Regions from separate parts of the Ruegeria sp. A5 genome, predicted to be linked through region 1. Evidence: riboswitches for the same ligand, from Rfam matches in the RefSeq annotation. Region 1 holds a riboswitch; each other region holds the start of a gene.

Evidence for each region. Region 1 has a riboswitch for cobalamin ahead of ACR0AY_RS08615 (DUF1636 family protein). Riboswitches for the same ligand answer to the same signal wherever they lie in the genome.
Region 2: linked by a shared signal. The riboswitch ahead of ACR0AY_RS17170 (hypothetical protein) and the one ahead of ACR0AY_RS08615 (DUF1636 family protein) in region 1 are both predicted to bind cobalamin.
Region 3: linked by a shared signal. The riboswitch ahead of ACR0AY_RS12270 (DUF1636 family protein) and the one ahead of ACR0AY_RS08615 (DUF1636 family protein) in region 1 are both predicted to bind cobalamin.

The regions. Positions count from the first base shown of each region.
Region 1 covers NZ_JBQGAV010000003.1:40,401-46,462, reverse strand. The annotation lists gene ACR0AY_RS08635 (LysR substrate-binding domain-containing protein) at 1-335, shown strand, start outside; gene ACR0AY_RS08630 (iron ABC transporter permease) at 390-1,403, opposite strand; gene ACR0AY_RS08625 (ABC transporter substrate-binding protein) at 1,405-2,352, opposite strand; gene ACR0AY_RS08620 (ABC transporter ATP-binding protein) at 2,371-3,156, opposite strand; gene ACR0AY_RS08615 (DUF1636 family protein) at 3,153-3,509, opposite strand; cobalamin riboswitch at 3,612-3,819, opposite strand; gene ACR0AY_RS08610 (hypothetical protein) at 3,803-3,958, opposite strand; gene ACR0AY_RS08605 (catalase family protein) at 4,078-5,145, shown strand; gene ACR0AY_RS08600 (peroxidase family protein) at 5,164-6,062, shown strand, end outside.
Region 2 covers NZ_JBQGAV010000008.1:137,618-143,679, reverse strand. The annotation lists gene ACR0AY_RS17190 (bifunctional 2',3'-cyclic-nucleotide 2'-phosphodiesterase/3'-nucleotidase) at 1-1,517, shown strand, start outside; RNA gene ffs (signal recognition particle sRNA small type) at 1,556-1,654, shown strand; gene rsgA (ribosome small subunit-dependent GTPase A) at 1,814-2,842, shown strand; gene ACR0AY_RS17175 (serine aminopeptidase domain-containing protein) at 2,879-3,736, opposite strand; cobalamin riboswitch at 3,858-4,078, shown strand; gene ACR0AY_RS17170 (hypothetical protein) at 4,170-4,577, shown strand; gene ACR0AY_RS17165 (phosphatase domain-containing protein) at 4,582-5,082, opposite strand; gene ACR0AY_RS17160 (DNA polymerase III subunit gamma/tau) at 5,255-6,062, shown strand, end outside.
Region 3 covers NZ_JBQGAV010000004.1:409,760-415,821, reverse strand. The annotation lists gene ACR0AY_RS12285 (class I SAM-dependent methyltransferase) at 1-558, opposite strand, end outside; gene ACR0AY_RS12280 (glycosyltransferase family 2 protein) at 551-1,558, opposite strand; gene ACR0AY_RS12275 (NAD(P)-dependent oxidoreductase) at 1,673-2,659, opposite strand; cobalamin riboswitch at 2,765-2,971, shown strand; gene ACR0AY_RS12270 (DUF1636 family protein) at 3,057-3,437, shown strand; gene cobW (cobalamin biosynthesis protein CobW) at 3,434-4,489, shown strand; gene cobN (cobaltochelatase subunit CobN) at 4,495-6,062, shown strand, end outside.

The DNA.
Region 1 (6,062 bases):
CCAGGGTCCCCCTAATTCATCTCGACGCTCCGGATACCGGCTGGACCGACTGGCGTGCCTGGACCCAGAAACTCGGCTATGAAGGCCCCCTGAATTCCGCGCATCGGGTCAACAATTACACGATCGCGCTTCAGGCCGCGCAGGACGATATGGGCGCGGTGCTGGGATGGGAGGGACTGACCTCGGAGCTGACCGCATCCGGAAAACTGGTCAGACTGTTGCCGCAAACCATCTCATCGCAACTGGATTTCTACGTGAAACTACACAACACCTCATCCGACCGCGCCAAGCTTGTGTTCAAGTGGCTCAGCCAAGCGGCTGACGGAAAGGTATAAACTCGGCTCAGACCTGATCAGGACGAAATATCTTGTGAGCGAAGATCGAGGGCCTTACCGTTGATTTCTCGCAGTCCTGAATAAAAGCAAGAATACAAACACCGATCCGATTGAAGTTGTGACGATCCCCACCGGCAATTCCTGCGGAGCCAGCAGAAGCCTGCTGAGAATGTCAGAGCCGGTCAACAAGGCAGCACCAACCATAGCGGCGGTAGGTAGAAGGTTTTTGTGCAGCGGACCTGCGATCCCGCGTGCAATATGCGGCACCATCAGACCGACAAAACCAATCACCCCGGCTACGGAAACAAACACGGCCGTTGCCAACGCTGCGGTGAAAAACATGCTGAACCGCAGACCCCGAACCGGCACACCCAGAGTAGCGGCAGTCAAATCCCCGGTCAGCAGCGCATCCAACCAGCGGCTGCGATAAAGCGAATAGCTCAGGATCAGCAGCAGACCGATGCACACCAGCGGGAACGTCTCCCAACGGGCCAGGCCCAGCCCCCCCAGCATCCAGAAGATGACAGAATGGGCGGCGCGGCTATCGCCGGCGAAAATCAGATAGTTGGTGATGGCCGAAAACAAAAACGACACAGCCAGACCCGCAAGGATCAGCTTCTCCGGTGCGCTGGTGCGAAGCCCATGAACCAGCGCCAGCACGATGCCCGACGCCACAAGACCGCCGCAAAAGGCAGCCAGCGGCAGAGTCCAGAAACCCAGAATATCTCCGGTCACGGTAATTACAAACACCGCCCCCGCTGCCGCGCCCGAGGACAGGCCGAACAGAAATGGATCGGCAAGGTCATTACGTGTGGTCGTTTGCAGCACCACGCCAACGATGCCCAGCCCGGCACCGATCACGGCTGCAAACAACGCGCGGGGCAATCGCAGGTCGAATACGATCCTATGCAGCGGTGACATCTCTCCGTCCTGCAACCCGGTACCGCGCAATATCGCGGTGAAGGTGTCGGACAAAGGAATCGAGGTTGTGCCGTAGATCGTGGAAATCAGCAAAAGGGCGGTCAGAACGACCGCCCCCAGCAACAACGTCAGGCCCAGTCGGCCCATATTAGCTCTGACCCGGATGCATCGCGCGCGCCATCTTCGAGATCGCTTCGATATTTGCCGGTCCCGGCGTCAGCTCTTCGTAGCGCAATCCGATCCAGCGTTCGTTCTTGACGGCATCAGTCTGCGACATGACGGGATGCTCCTGCAGGAACTTGAAAGTGTCCTCGGCACCATTGCCGGTCTGATAATCCAACAAAACCAGGAATTCCGGGTTCGATGCGGCAACGGCCTCCCACGAAGTGCGGCCCCAGCTCGTGTCCATGTCATGAGTGACATTTTCACCACCGGCGGCTGTGATCATCGCATCGGGAATCGCGAATTTACCGGCGGTAAACGGAGCATCTGCAGGACCATCCAGAAGAAAGACGCGGGGCCTGGGCAGTTCAGCAGTCTTGGCTTCGATCGCTGCCAGCTGCTCTTTCCAGCCCGAGACCAGAGCTTCGGCCTTGTCTTCGACTTGCATCACCTTGCCCAAGCGCAACACATCGCCAAACAGAAGATCCATGCTGGCTTCGGGGCGATCCTTGTCCAGATGGACGCAGCTTTCCGTCAGGATCATGGTCTTGATCCCAAAGGGCTCCAGCGTGTCCGGCGTCACATCGCCACCCGGCTTCATGCCATAGTACCAACCGGCAAAGAACAGGTCGGGCTCAACTGCCACAAGGTTTTCGACGGTCGGATATTTCGGCGCAAGCTCGGGGATGTCGCCGCGCAGCGCGTCAAAATCGGGGCTGGTCTTGTACCAGCCGGTGATACCGGTCAGGCCGACGATCTTGTCCTGCAGATCCAGCGCAAAGGCCATGTCGGTCATGTTCATGTCATGCACAACCAGACGCTCGGGTGCTGCGTCAAAGACCAGAGGTTCGCCGCAATTGTCTACGGTGACTTCTTGTGCAGCGGCACCGCTTGCCATGGCAGTGGCCAACGCCACGGACCAGATGTGTTTCATCCCAGTGTGTTCCTTTGATTAAGTTGAGACTGTGGTTCTTCGAATATCAAGCGCAGGGATCACGCGGCCTTCATGGTGAAAGCAGAGGAAATCAACGCCAAAGGTTTCGCGGACCCGTTCAGGTGTCAGCACCTCATTCACCAAGCCAAATCCGATCATGCGGGTGGATTTCATCAGCGCCACATGGGTGGCGAATTCGGGGATCATGACCAGATCGTGCACGATCATCACGACGGTGATCCCAAGCTCGGCGACCAGAGACAGCATCCGTCCCTTCGCATCGGGATCCAGATGGTTGGTCGGTTCGTCCAGAAACAGCAAGGACGGATTCTGCGCCAACGCACGCGCGATATGGGCGCGCTGACGTTCGCCTCCGGACAGCTGAGCCATGCGTTTGCCTGCCAAATTGGCAAGGCCGGTCAGGTCGAGAATCCGATCCAACTCATGCGCGTGACCTTCGGCTGAGCGGTCCGCACGGATGGGTATTTGCCCCAGCGCAACATAATCGCGTAACGCCAAGCGTCCGTCGGGTAGTTCCTGCTGACCGACCACGGCAATCGTGCGCGCACGTTCTTTGGCAGAGAGCTGTTTCAGGCTGCGCCCTTTGATCCGAACATCGCCAAGCGCCAACGGCTCAGCACCGCACAAGAGATTGAGAAGTGTCGTTTTTCCCGCCCCGTTCGGGCCGGCGATGGCCAGAATGGCCCCCTCGCCCAACTCGAACGAGACGCCCCGCAGCAGGACATCGCCGTTAAGGGCGTAATACTCTAGATTTTCGGCAACCAGAAAGGATGGCATCGTCATTCCAACGCCCCCTGTTCAATCCGCGGCATGCGCGAGAGGGTCTTTCTGAACAACGCCCGCGGGCGGTCAGTGGCATTTGTCCAGCCATCCGGGCTTTCACGGTATTGCGCCGCAAACTCGACCAGGGCCTGCACCTCATCCGCGGTCTGAATGCCGCCAAAAAGGTATTGGGCCTTACCTACGGCCTGAAATCCGACCGTTCTGGGGCTATCGCAGCCTGCCATGCAAGCCGACGCGCGGATTGCAAAGCCAAAAGGCAATTTATCGGCCAATGCGTCGCAAATCGCATCAACGGGCTGCCCATCAGCGCAACTTTGGCAAACCAGAATGAAATGATCAGGCGTATCTGGCATGGTCCACTCCACTTGTTTCCAAGCACATGCGGAAGCTGCCGGTTATGTAAACACGTGTTTGACGTGCCATCAAAGCCTCCTTCCAGGACGCCCCGCCCCGGGTTGGTTAAACATCTGATGGCAGGTCTCCTGACTTGCGGGTCCGCGCTCGGCCAACCTTCCCGATCCTGTGGACCAGTGGCTGTTTGGCCTTGCTCACCGCTTACAGTTGCGGGGGCAGTTACGGAATTGGCACCTTTTGGCAAGCCTCACCGTATTCCCTTTTCATCCCGCGGCAACGCCACCGGGAACCATCAATCGATTGAGTGCCCGAGAACACCGGACACGTCAATGATAAAGTCGAAGGCACCCAACTCTGGTCGAGGATCGAGCGCCGCCAACCACGTGTCCGAAGCACCAACCGAATAGCTTGGGCTGCGCGCCGAATTTGTCTGGCCACGGTTGTCCATAGTTGGTGTGTTTGGAAATTAGACAATCTGAGGTAAGCTGAACAAATTTAGAGGTTTAGCTTTGTCAGCACCTTACCCCTGTTTGATCATTGCCTGGGTTTATCCAAGGAGACGGTTCTTTGACACATGTTTCGCAAAACGCATTGCCGCCGGATATTGTTGATGATGTCATTGACCACAATCTCGAGGCCGTTGCACGGTGGAAAGGCCATCGCTTAAGGGCTCAGCATGGGCGCAGTCACGGGTGTGTGGCTGCAATATTCACCGTCAGAAACGATCTACCAGAACAGTTCCGTCACGGCCTGTTTGAACAGCCCGCAGCCTATTCAGCCGCACTTCGCTTTTCCAACGGCGCGCATCTGGATGACCGGAAATCGGATGCCCACGGGATGGCGATCAAGCTTTTTGACGTGCCTGGCCCCAAGCTGATCGACGCCGAAGCACTTGCGCATCTGGGGACCACACAACTCAGCGACGAGTTCGATTTTGTATTGGTCGATCAGGATGTGTTTCCCAGCTACGTCCCCGATGAATATGAGCGATTGGGCAGGCTTGTCGCCACATTACAAGCGGTCCAGCACGCGATCAAAGGGCGACGAAAATGGAGCCTTAGGTTGATCACCAAAGGGCTGCGCGCAGGATTTCGAGCCTTCCTCACTCGTGAAGGCAAGCGTCAGTTTCGCGTCGCGAGTGATTTCGCCTCGAACTATATGCACTCGCCTTTTGAGGTCCATTTCTGGTCGACAACACCGTATCGGCTGGGCCCCGATCTAACAGTCCGATACCTAGCCCGCAGCGCTAAACCAAAAGTTCCGGCACATCCGGTAGACGACCCAGATGGGATCGGGCAGTGTTTGCGGCAAGACGTGGCCGATGGAGATAATCACTTCGAGCTGTGTGTGATTGAGCCCCCGCGCCCGGCCGACGAATTCGATGTGCTAGACAATCGCATCCGGTGGGCATGCGATCCGCAACCAGATGCACCTCTTGATCCGTACCATCATACCGTCACGCCCGTGGCGGATATCACGATTCCCAAAGGTGCAGAATTTGATCCGCAGAATGGCGACGCGATGAGCTTCTCGCCCTGGCGTGTCACGGCAGATCACGAACCTTTAGGACCGATTAATGCGATCCGGCTCAGAACCTATCTGAGCCTGGCCCGCGCCCGGTTCCCGAACCGATGACCAAACGGAGATGTATTGATGCTGGACGTTGATGATCTGATCAAACTCGGATTCAAGATCTCCCCACCCGTTACGAGTTATTTGGCCGCGATCAGGCTTGCAAACGCCGCGAAGATCCACCGACCGCGGCCCTATACAATGGGCGCAGACTACACGACATGGCCCGGCGTGTTTTCCCATCGCTGGATCGGTCGGCATACGACGCCAGAAGACCTCTCACCCGTCCTGCCGTCGGAAAGCGAAGTTGCTGATCTCTTTCGCCGACGGACACAAATGGATGGCAGCCCGCTTACCTTGATGTGCCCGCAAGGATCGACACTATTGTTTATCTCGGCCGCACAATGGTTTACCGACAGTTTCCTTCGCACCTTTGGGGCGAAAGGACCGGTTGATCAGACGGATTCGAACCACGAAGTCGATCTGTGCCAAATCTACGGGCTGAACGATTTTCAGACCGACATGCTGCGCGAACGCGATCCCGATACCAATGAACTAACGCACCGGCTGGCCTTTCGTCTGGATACACAGGGCGAGATGTGGGCTCCGAAGCTGTTTCAAAAAAACCAATCCGGTGGTGTTAAGCTAGCACCCCCTTTTGATGGCAGTCTCGCCACTGGCGAGAATTGCGGAAAGCCGTTGCACGATCCCTGCAAGCTGTGGAATGCGGTGAAACGGGCGCATCCGGGTCTCAGCGATCACGCGATTGACCAGCTACTGCTCGATTTTCATGCAACCGGGCTCGATAATGGCAATGGTACCATAGGCTATATCGCGATCAATACACTGATGTTGCGCGCCCATAACACCTTTGCCGATCTGTTGTGGCGCGAAAAGCGCGGCATATCAGGCTGGGATAAAGAGCGTGTGTTCCAGACTACACGCTGCACCTTGATCGCATTGCTGATCAAGCTTGTGCT
Region 2 (6,062 bases), on a different contig from region 1:
TCAATCGCATCGCTCGCCAAACCGCCTGCCCAATGATTTGCAGCAATATGCAAACCACTCAGACCGAACAAGGTTGGGATGCACACACGATTCTGCATCGGGTTGTCAGACTAAATGGACAGGACACCGCAATCCGCATCGGGGTTCTTTCTGTTTTGCCCTCTCAAACCGCACAGTGGGAAGCACATCTGCTAACGGACCGGGTCGTGGTAACAGACATTCTGGCCGCTGCGCGGCGCGCTGCTGAAGATCTCAGCGTGCAAGGTTGCGACCTGATTGTCGCCCTTGCGCATACCGGACTGGGATCGGCAATGGCCGAGCCGGATATGGAAAACGCGATCATCCCGCTGGCCGAGATGCCGCTGATTGATGCCGTCGTCGCAGGCCACACCCATCTGACACTGCCCGGAAAGGCGCATGATGGTTATCCATTCGTCGACAGTACGCGGGGGCTTGTCCATGGAACGCCGGTTGTCATGCAGGGTTGGGCCGGGTCTCATCTTGGGATCATTGATCTGACACTGCAAAAAGATACCACCGGCGATTGGCGCATTACAGGCAGCCATGTCGAAGCGCGGGCAATCGCTCAATCGGGCACCGAAATACCCGAATGCCAAAGGATCACAGAGCTGTTTGCGACCGGCCACGCTGCGACGCGCAAAAGGGTGACCAGGCCAGTGGGCACAATCCCACACACGCTGCACAGCTACTTCACATATTGCGTACCGGATCGCGGTCTGGCCTTGGTTGCGGCGGCTCAGGCCGCTGCCCTACGCCCGCATTTGGTCGATACCGACTGGGCAGATTTGCCTATCATATCGTCAGCCGCCCCGGCAAAGTTCGGCGGGCGCGCAGGAAGCAAGTACTACACGGATATCCCCTCAGGCGAGATTTCAGTTCGACATATCGCCGATCTCAGTGTCTTTCCTAATGAATTGCGCGCGGTGCTGGCCTCAGGTTCTCAGATTCGGGACTGGCTTGAGATGTCAGCCGGGCTGTTCCATCAACTTGGCTCAGACGCCCCGATCGATCTTGCCGATCCTCAGCGCACGGGCTTCAACTTCGATGTCCTGCATGGCGTCACCTACCAGATCGATCTTTCGCAACCGGCGCGGTTCGATACGCTCGGTCGAGTGATTGATCCGGCATTTTCCCGCATACGCAACCTGGAATTCGATGGGCAGCCGATTGCGCCTGACCAGAGTTTCCTTGTCGCCACCAATAACTACCGCGCCAATGGCGGTGGTCATTTTCCAATTGCGCGACAAGCCCGTATGATTGACCTGCCTCAGATCAGCATACAGGATACTCTATGCAAATACGTCGCGGGCACATTGCCCGCCGACCCACTCGCGCATGCACCGCGCCCCTTTTCTTTTGTACCAAACCAAAGGCAGGGCGCGATCCTGACAACGGGGCCGCGCGCGCTACACCATGTTGCAGAACTTGCTGAGTATCATCCACGCATTCTGCCCGACGATGCGGATGGTTTCATGCGTATTCATCTGACCTTCTGACGGGTTGCCATTTTCAGGGGATGCACCTATATCGGCTTTGAGAGGTTGGCGCGGGCGAGCGCCTCGCCAACCTGGTCAGGTCCGGAAGGAAGCAGCCACAACGAGCCCCGCTTGGGTCGATGTCCAACCTCTCACTTAGAACCTATCAGCCGCAGGAGGGCGTTTATGATTGTAACAAAAACCCTTCGGGCAGACCGGTTCTGATCCTTTCCGATCAATTGACTGCCTGAACACGTCACCGGCGGATGCGCGATTGCCATTCGACGGGATTGCTGTTTCTGATCACAGGCAGACCAATGTTACTTTCCTTATCGGACCTCGGATGGTCCTCTCATTTCGCGGCTCAGCATACGGCTGATCCGTCACTTCTTCCGTATCGCATCTCGGCCGTACACCGGGATCGACTGATCGGGCTGAGCCCTGAAGGTGAATCGCCTTTGTTATCTCTGGATCAATCAACCGGTGCATATGCCGTCGGAGATTGGGTTCTGGTGGATGAAAACAAACGAATACGCCGTATGCTGGACCGGCGAAGCCTGCTTCAACGCCGAGCGGCAGGTACCGGAGCTGCAGCGCAGTTGATCGCTGCAAATGTAGACGTGCTGTTCATCGTCAGTTCCTGCAACGCCGATTTTAATCTGCCACGATTGGAGCGGTATCTTGCGCTGGCGCATCAGTCAGGCTGCTATCCGGTGGTCGTTCTGACCAAATCGGACATGTGCGATGATCCGAGCCTTTATGTAGATCAAGCCCAATCGCTCGCCCCGTTTCTGACGGTACTTGCGGTCAACGCGCTGGATCACGGCGATCTCGAACAAGTTCTGTCGTGGTGTCCGAAAGGACAAACCAGCGCCTTGCTTGGATCATCCGGCGTTGGGAAAACGACGCTCGCCAACGGGATGACGGGGCAGGATCAGGCCACCGCAGGTATCCGTGAAGATGATGCGCGCGGCAGGCACACAACAACTGCACGCGCCTTGCATCGCATGCGCAATGGCGGCTGGCTGATCGATACGCCCGGCATGCGCGCGTTGCGTCTGCTGGATGCGCAGGAGGGGTTGGATGAGGTATTTTCGGACATCTCAGACCTCAGCCTGGATTGCCGCTTCTCGGATTGTCAGCACGAGACTGAGCCCGGATGTGCGGTGCAGGCGGCAATCGACGCTGGTACGCTTGATCCCGCGCGGCTGGACCGCTGGCGCAAGCTGCGGCGCGAAGACCAACACAATTCCGCTTCGGTGGCGCAGGCCCGCGCCCGCGACAAGGCGTTCGGCAAGATGGTGCGCAGCGTGATGCACGAGAAAAAATCCCGTAAAGGGCTATAACGAAGCTGGGCACCGACCTACCGGTGCCCAGCGCTATCAGGCGATCAGTCTAGGCCAGACTGCCGCATTCCGTCTTGCGAGTGCACCGATATGGCCGATCTTGGACACTCCGAATTCGCTTGGTGCAAGCAGATGGCGCCCGGCTTTGGGTCCATAGAGATCGGCAAGACGCCAGACAGCATCCGGCGGCACCATTTCATCATCTGCGAAGGTAAACAGATCGACACGTTTGCCCAAGTCTTTCCAGCGGGCGGCGGGCAGTGTCGTGCCGATCTCTGGCACATAGCTTTTGGGGGCGGTGCACCATTTGCGCCATTGCCAATAGACTTGGGCAGGCAGGTCCGATCCAAACCCGACCAACCGCCCGGGCAGGTAGCCAAGCGCCTTGACCACCAGCGGCGCGTGACCATACCAGAACAACGCCGCCAAAGCGCGATAAGGCCAAGGGTGATCCGCCAGCGTTACCAGACCCGAACAGACACAGATCATCCTGTCGATCTGATCGATATCGGGTTGGATCGGGCCAAACATTCCGCCCAAGGAATGACCGATGCTCCATAGCTTGGCCTGCGGAAACCGTCGGCGCATCTCGGCCCGGGCGGATGGAATGTCGATCAACGCCCAATCGGCCATGGTGACATTTGACCGCTTTTGCGAACCCACCAAAGAGTGACCAAAATCCCGGTAATCGTAAGTCAGGCAGGCCATGCCCTGTTCTTCGGCGAGCCATCGGGCGAAGTACTGATAGTAATCCCTCGGCACCCCAGTCGCACCGTTTATGACGACCACCTTTTCGGGGTCGGCAACCGGACGGTAAAGCCGCGCCGACAACATTGCCGGGTCGGACGGGATCTGAAAATCCTCGGTCACAACCGCCTGCTGTGTGTCCAACATGGTGCCCTCCAATACCGACTGAACTGATCAGTTCACCCGAAGCGCCTCAAGTCAAGGTTGACGTGGCTGGACCGTACGTCACTTGCCTGACGCAATCTTCTTGACTCGGGCACGGCGCAGCCGCTAGCCATGTCGCGATGGTTCTCGCGCCCAATCGGGCCGGGATGAAAAGGGAACACGGTGCGGTTCTGCCCGGATAAATCCGGAAAGAACCTAGTCCGAGGCTGCCCCCGCAACTGTAAGCGGAGAGCAATGCCGAGATACCACTGGCCTTGAAGGCTGGGAAGGTCGGCAAAGCGATGACCCGCAAGTCAGGAGACCTGCCATCGGATGTAGAACCGAAACTCGGGAGGGGTGTCCGGGACGGGTTTGATCGTGCTCCGCAACGACCAACCTGTGCCACGCCCTCGCCTTGCGCGCGGAGGGCGCATTGATGATCTGGAAGACCAAAACACACGAATTCGCGGCGACCGTGTGCCAACGTACTGGCGCACCCTGCCCCGCATTGGCACAGATGGCGCGGGCTCTGACGCAGGCCATGTCCGCCACAAAACCGGTCACGAAAACTGAGTTTGTGATTGAAGGCACCATAGATCTGTCGCACTGCCCGGAAGGATGCACCGCCCGCTTTCGCGCCCAATGCGACCAGATACGTGTATTCTGCGGAACCGATCCTGAAATCGATACCGGCCGGCTGGATGACTACGCAGACATGATGTTCGGAACCGAGTACCACAGCCTACCTGCAGACCTGCTAAGGAATCCTCCTTGCGCCATGCTTGAGGCTTCGCTTCTGGTGCAGCACAACGGTGGCGAAATCTCGCCACATGTTGGTGTCTAAGCCGTCAAACGGCTTGAACACGGGCCGGTTCAACGGCCCAAAGCATCTGGGCATTTGTCTCGACTGCGCAAGGACGCACCGTACGCAATCGCTTCAATGCCGCCTCAGGCCGTTCACCGCATTCAACCATCAGACGCAGAACCACCATCCCGGATCGGCCACAGCCACCACGGCAATGCACTAGCACACGGCCACCACCTGACAACGCCTGACGTGCGGTCGCGCCAACGCGAGGCCAGCGGTCCAAAATCTCTTTGGGTGGCGTGCCAAAATCTTCGATCGGCAAATGCACCCATCTGCTGGCACGCCCCTGAATATCAGCGCCAAAATTCCGCGCGCCATCTTGAATCATCTCAACCTCAGTCGTCATCGAGATCACAAGCCCGGGCTTCCAGTCTGCGATAAGATCAAGGTCTTCTGTATACGTTCCTCCACGCCCAGGCATCGAGGACAAGGCCAAGGTGCCTCCGCCAACCTGCAACGCATAAACCACCAGTTGCGACATAATCTCCCCCCAAACAAACTTCACCCAACAACATACTGGTCCAGTAAATAGAATAGAGTGGATTTTAGCCGCATACCCACGCATTCCAAAATGAAAATCGTCCCGGCTGGCTGTGGACGCGGGCGGCGGGGGCCTCTACGCTGCGGCGTAACGCGAATCCGACAGAGCAGACATGACCGAGACGCCCAGCCCCGCCTACCAGGTTCTTGCCCGTAAATACCGCCCCGAAACCTTTGCCGATCTGGTCGGTCAGGACGCCATGGTGCGCACTCTGAAAAACGCCTTCGAGGCGGACCGGATCGCGCAGGCCTTCATCATGACCGGTATCCGCGGTACCGGCAAGACGACGACCGCTCGGATCATAGCCAAGGGTATGAACTGCATCGGTCCCGATGGCAGCGGCGGCCCTACCACCGAACCCTGCGGTCAATGTGAACACTGCGTAGCCATCATGGAGGGCCGCCATGTCGATGTGATGGAGATGGACGCCGCCAGCCGCACCGGTGTCAATGACATCCGCGAGATCATCGACAGCGTACGCTATCGCGCTGCGTCCGCGCGCTACAAGATCTATATCATCGACGAGGTTCACATGCTGTCGACCAGCGCTTTCAACGCGCTGCTCAAGACGCTGGAAGAACCCCCCGAACACGTGAAGTTCATCTTTGCCACCACCGAGATTCGCAAGGTCCCGGTGACCGTCCTGTCCCGTTGCCAGCGCTTTGATCTGCGCCGGATCGAGCCGGAGGATATGATCGGTCTGCTGCGCAAGATTGCAGATGCCGAAGGGGCGCAGATTGCCGAGGATGCGTTATCGTTGATCACCCGGGCCGCCGAGGGATCAGCGCGGGATGCGACCTCACTGCTGGATCAGGCGATCTCGCACGGGGCCGGTGAAACCAGCGCGGATCAGGTGCGCGCCATGCTCGGGCTGGCTGATCGGGGCCGGGTGCTGGATCTGATGGATATGATCCTGCGCG
Region 3 (6,062 bases), on a different contig from region 1:
CGCAGAATGTGCCCCGAGGAATTCGTGGAATGCACGCATCACGTCATCTTTCCACCAACCGCGCCTGTGATAATCGTCAAGCATGATTACGCCGCCTTCGATCATCTTGGGCAGCAAAGCATCCAGATCCGTTTTTACGCCCTCGTAGGAATGGTCGCCGTCCAGATAGGCGAACCCGATGCTTTGATCTTCAAACAAACGCAGCGCCGGTTGCGAATAGTCGCGAATGATCGAAACTTGCCCCTTGGCGATCTCGGTACTGTATTTACCCGTTACTGCATCGTAGATCCGATCCATATCCTTTTGCGTGCGCGCTCCGGCAAGCGAAGCACCGCCATCTGGGTCTTGCTGTACTTGCCAGGGATCGATGAGGCACAATTTCGAGGGCTGCAGCTCTTCCAGCAGAATCTGCGAAAACTCGCCCTTCCAAACGCCAATTTCAACGCTCAGCCGTCCATGCGGCATGGTCTTGAGCATTTCGCGCCGCAGGGAATCCTTCCGCTCGCGCTGCTCAGCTTGCTTCTTGCGGCGATCCTCAGCAGATACAGCTTCACCCATAGACGTCTTCTCCGGTAGAGGAATTTTGCAACGCTTCAACCAGATCAACCCAGTCCGGTCTGGCTCTCAATTCTTCGGCTTTCGATCTGTGCCACTCACATGCTTGGTGATGGAGGTCTGCCAATTGCGGATCTGCCATCATCTCAGATTTGATGTCGTGCATAGCCGGCATGTGTTCCAGAATTGAGCGATCCTCAACATCATTGTGGTTCATCATGAGCCAGTACTTGAGCCCTTGATCCTGCCCCACATGATTGGTGCGCCCACGGTCGCGCTTGACTAAAAAGCTATCAGTGCTGCGCACAGCATAATGATGAATGCGCGCGAATTCATGGCTGAAACCACGCCATGCTTTCCATTTCACTTGGTCTGCTGGGTAGAGGTTCCCGCCCGAATCCCGCCACAACACCCCTTCGTATGGCGCGTCAGGGTTCGGTGCATCTTCTGGATTGATCCTGGGACGATGGGCGCGAAAACGGCTGAATTTCCCATTGTTGCGGAACAGCGTTTTGAACCCTTTGGTCCGGTGATGCGGATAGCCGTCTTCCGTGGCGGCCAGAAAGAAAGTCTCAGGTACAGGTCGATCAACGAAATCGTTCTGACCTGCGTTTCCGAACATGCGCCAGCAGATCGAGATCGCGTCCGCCACGCCGCTGGCCTCAACGAGGCTTCTTATATCACTATTGGGCAAACGGATATTGATATACTCGTCCACATCCAAACTGAGAATCCAATCCGATGACAGATAGCTTGGGTGATTCCGCGCAAGCGAAAATGCACGAACCTGCGGCGCGGCGCGCGGACCCAGTCTGTTTCGTTCGTGGTGAGCCCAGCCAAGCGCTTGCAACCGTTCGCCCATGGCATCGGTACCATCAGCGCAATCATTGGTATAAATCAGAATGTCATCAAAGCCGATTGCGTGGTTGTAGGCCACCCAATCGATCATGAAAGGCCCTTCGTTCTTCATCGTTGTTACGATGAGAAAGGTCTCATTCGTCATAAGTTGTTCTCTTGCCTGTGCCGGTGTCGGACTCCTGTCGACCTATTTAGAATAGCACCATAATTTTGTCCAACCAGGTCGCCAGACAACCGCAATGCTTGCCGATTAATTGATCTACCGATTCTGCGGGATCACCTCGTAACCCGGTTCTTCTGGCTCGTCGTCCAGCATCTCGGTTGGGAACCCTGGCGCTTGGATCTCCAGTCCGGTCGCGTCCTCTAGCCGCCTGATGATGTTCGGGGACAGTTCACGCTCACCATATCGCGCGATGCCATCTTCGAAAATCTTGATCATCAATGGGTTTATCTCAAGAGGAACTCCGGCACGGTCGGCGACCTCCTGAAACAGACCGATATCTTTTTTCACCAGGTCCATGGTGAAGGAAATATCGCGCGAGCCGTTCAGGATGACCTGACTTTCGGTCTCGTGCACGAAGGATGTGCCTGACGATATCTTAATCGCCTCATAGGTGGTTCCAAGGTCCATGCCGGCGGCCTTGGCTGTCACCAATGCCTCGGCGCAGGTGATCAGGTTGGCGGTAGCCAGATAATTGGTCAACACCTTCAGAATAGAGGCCGAGCCCAGATCGCCCGTGTGCAAAATGCGCCGCCCCATGGTGGTCAGGAAAGGCAGGATACGTTCAAAAGTCTCACGATCACAGCCTGCGAAGATCGAGATATTACCCGTCGCTGCCCGGTGACATCCGCCCGAAACCGGGCAATCCACCGCTGCGCCGCCTCGTTCGATGACCATTGCGCCAAGGCGTTTGACTTCGGCTTCGTCGGTGGTCGACATTTCCATCCAGATTTTGCCAGGGCCGACCCCTGGCAACATTTCCTGCATCACCGCATCCGAGGCCGCAGGAGAAGGCAAACAGGTTATAACAGCATCGCAATCGCGCATCAGTTGCGCCGGGCTTTTGGCGGCTTTGGCACCCTTGGCGACGAATTCGGTCACCAGATCCGGGTTCAGGTCATGAACCGTCAGATCGATACCGTTTCGTAGCAGCGATCCAGATAGCTTGCCCCCTACATTCCCCAGCCCGATAAACCCTACTTTCATGCGCGGTATCCTCCTGTTCGCATCTTGCTGCCATGCCAGCACGTCGTAGCAGAAGTATCATGCCGCCCAGCGACCCCGACAGGTCGCTTTTTATCCGCTTTTTCACGGATCGGCGCGACTCGCTTGACAAGCAACCCTGCCCTGCCGCATGTCCCTTTCGTTGGTGTCTGCGAGAGCAGATGAAAAGGGAATGCGTCAGCGGTTTTTGCCGTCAAACGCAGCCGCCCCCGCGACCGTGACCGGAGAGGGTGCCCAAAGCCACTGGCAGTATGGCCGGGAAGGCGGGACATCCGGCAGAGGCCTCCTCTGAAATCCGCAAGCCGGGAGACCTGCCAACGCCCGAAGATGAAACCGGACGGGGTGTTCCGGTGTGGGGCTGTGATCGGCCCGCATGAAACCCCGTCCCCCACGAAGAGGATTTGGGGGGATGAGAGACATGACCGAGACCGCACCGGTCGAACTGCTGGTTTGCACTACCTGCCGTCGCGGGCTGCCTGTCGAGGATGACGCCCAGCGCCCCGGCACGTTGCTGCACAAGGCGCTTGAACAGGCGGGCCTGCCCGAAGGCATTACCTTGAAAGCTGTGGAATGCCTGTCGAATTGCGATGAAGGCTGCTCGATCGTGCTACGCGGAGGACCGGATCGCTGGACTTTCGTGTATGAGCATCTGAACGAGATCGACCATGTCGAAACCATCGTCGAAGGCGCAGCCAAATACCTCGCCACCGAGGACGGTTTGGTCAAATGGCGTGAACGTCCTGAACATTTCCGCAAAAACTGTGCGGCCCGCATTCCCCCGATTGGAGCCCTGAAATGAGCAATCTCGAGAAACTCCCCGTCACTGTGATCACCGGCTTTTTGGGCTCGGGCAAAACCACACTGGTGCGCCATCTGATGCAGAACCCGCAGGGCAAGCGGCTGGCGGTGGTCGTCAACGAATTCGGCGATGTCGGCGTCGATGGCGATATCCTGAAATCCTGCGCCATTCCTGATTGCCCCGCAGAAAACATCATGGAACTGGCCAATGGTTGCATCTGCTGCACCGTGGCCGATGATTTCATCCCGACCATTGAAGCCCTGATGGCACTAGAGCCGCGTCCCGATCACATCCTGATCGAAACCTCCGGTCTTGCCCTGCCAAAACCGTTGTTGAAGGCGTTCGACTGGCCCGATATCCGCTCGAAAATTACCGTCGATGGCGTGATTGCTCTGGCCGATGCCGAGGCTGTGGCCGCTGGTCGGTTCGCTCCGAATGTCGAGGCGGTGGATGCGCAACGCATGGCAGATGACTCGATTGATCATGAAACGCCCTTGTCCGAGGTGTTCGAGGATCAGATTTCCTGCGCCGACATCATTCTGCTGACCAAGCCCGATCTGGCTGGCCCGGAAGGCGTTGCGAAAGCGAAAGAGATCATCGCCGCCGAAGCGCCCCGCCCCATGCCCGTGGTCGAAGTGGCCGAGGGTGCCGTGGACGTCCGCGTCGTGCTGGGTCTAGAAGCCGCGGCCGAGGATGACATGGACGCGCGTCCCAGCCATCACGACGGCCATCACGATCACGAGCATGACGATTTCGAAAGCATCATCGTTGAACTGCCCGAGCAAACCGATCCGATTGATCTGGTCGCCAAGATTGAACGATTGGCCAACGAGTTGAATATCCTGCGCGTCAAAGGCTATGCCGCCGTTCAGGGCAAGCCCATGCGCCTACTGGTTCAGGCCGTCGGTGCGCGCGTGCGTCACCAATATGACCGCCTGTGGGAGCCCGGCGAAGACCGTCGCTCGCGCCTTGTGGTCATTGCCGAGCATGACGATATCAAAGAGGCCGAGATCCGCGATATCCTCGTGGGTGTAACCGAGGCTGCCGAGTAAGACTTATGCACGTCGTCTTCCGCGAAAGCCATGGGCTCGAAGAAACCGAGACCCCGACCGATCTGGGTCAGAGCCCGGCGGACCTGGTGGTGCTGTCCTTTTCCGACAGTGACCTTGGCGCTTTCGCGGCGGGATGGCATCGTGGAGGTGGGCCTGAAGGACGCATGCCAACGATGCGGCTGGCCAATCTGACGGCGCTGAAGCATCCCCTCTCAGTCGACACATATGTCGAGCAGACACTGGAGGGCGCAAAGGGCATCCTGATCCGTCTGATCGGTGGAGTGCCCTATTGGGCGTACGGCTTGCAGCAGGTTCTGGCGCTGGCGCAGGCCAAAGGGATTGCACTGGCCGTACTGCCCGCAGACGGTCGCGAGGATACGCGGCTGGATGATTACTCTACCCTGCCTGTCTCGACCCTGCGGCGGCTGGCGCATCTGTGCGACACCGGCGGTGAGGTCGCGGCGCAGGCCGCTCTGGCGCAGATGGCACTGGCTGCGGGGTTGTATGCAGGTCCGGTCATGGGCGCCAAGACCATCCCCGAATGCGGTGCCTGGTGCCCAGATCACGGCGTGATCCCTGCAGAAAACGCTCTGCCCGGTGATGCGAAACGTATCATCGTAACCTTCTATCGTGCTTATCTGACCTCGGCGGACACAGCCCCAATCGCAGCGCTGATCCGCAGCTTGCGCGCGCGAGGTTTTGAGGCCGTCGGCCTGTTTGCCCCGTCGCTCAAAGCACCAAATGCCGCCGATTGGCTGCGCGAGACTATTGTGGCGCTGAAGCCTTCGGCGATCGTCAACGCCACCTCATTCTCAGGCAAGGGCGCATCAGGCACCTCACCTCTCGATGTGGCAGAGGTGCCGGTCTTTCAGGTCGCGCTGGCCACCTCACGCCGCAAAGCGTGGGCCGAAGCGGAACGCGGCCTTTCGCCTGCCGATCTTGCCATGCATGTGGTCCTTCCGGAAGTGGACGGGCGGATCAACGCGGGCATCGTATCGTTCAAAGAGCCGGGCAAACGCGACCCGCATCTCGAATATTCTCGTTTCGCTCATCGGGCTGAACCCGAACGGATCGAAGCCATCATCAACCGCATCTCCGGCTGGCTGAACCTTCACGACAAACCCAAAGCGGAGCAGGTTCCGGCGCTGGTTCTATCGACCTATCCCGGCAAAGACTGGCAGATGGCACATGCAGTGGGTCTGGATGCGCTGGCCTCGGCTGAGGCAATGTTGCTCGATCTGCAAGGCGAAGGGTATGACACCGCGCCTGCCGAGCCAATTGCTGAAACTCTTCTTGATGCCCGGATTTCATGGCCGCTAGAGGATTATCAGGCGGCGCTGGCGGCGCTGCCGGAAACACACCGCGCCGATCTCAATAAGGTTTGGGGCACTCCCAAAGACGACCCTGCTTTCACAAACGGCGCGTTCCACTTCACTGCGCTGCGTCGCGGAAAGGCTCTGATCGCGCTGCAGCCCGAGCGCGGCACACCCGAACTGCGCGATGACGACTATCACGATCTGTCGCGCACACCGCGCCACGCCTACGTCGCCTTTTACTTGTGGTTGCGCAAAGG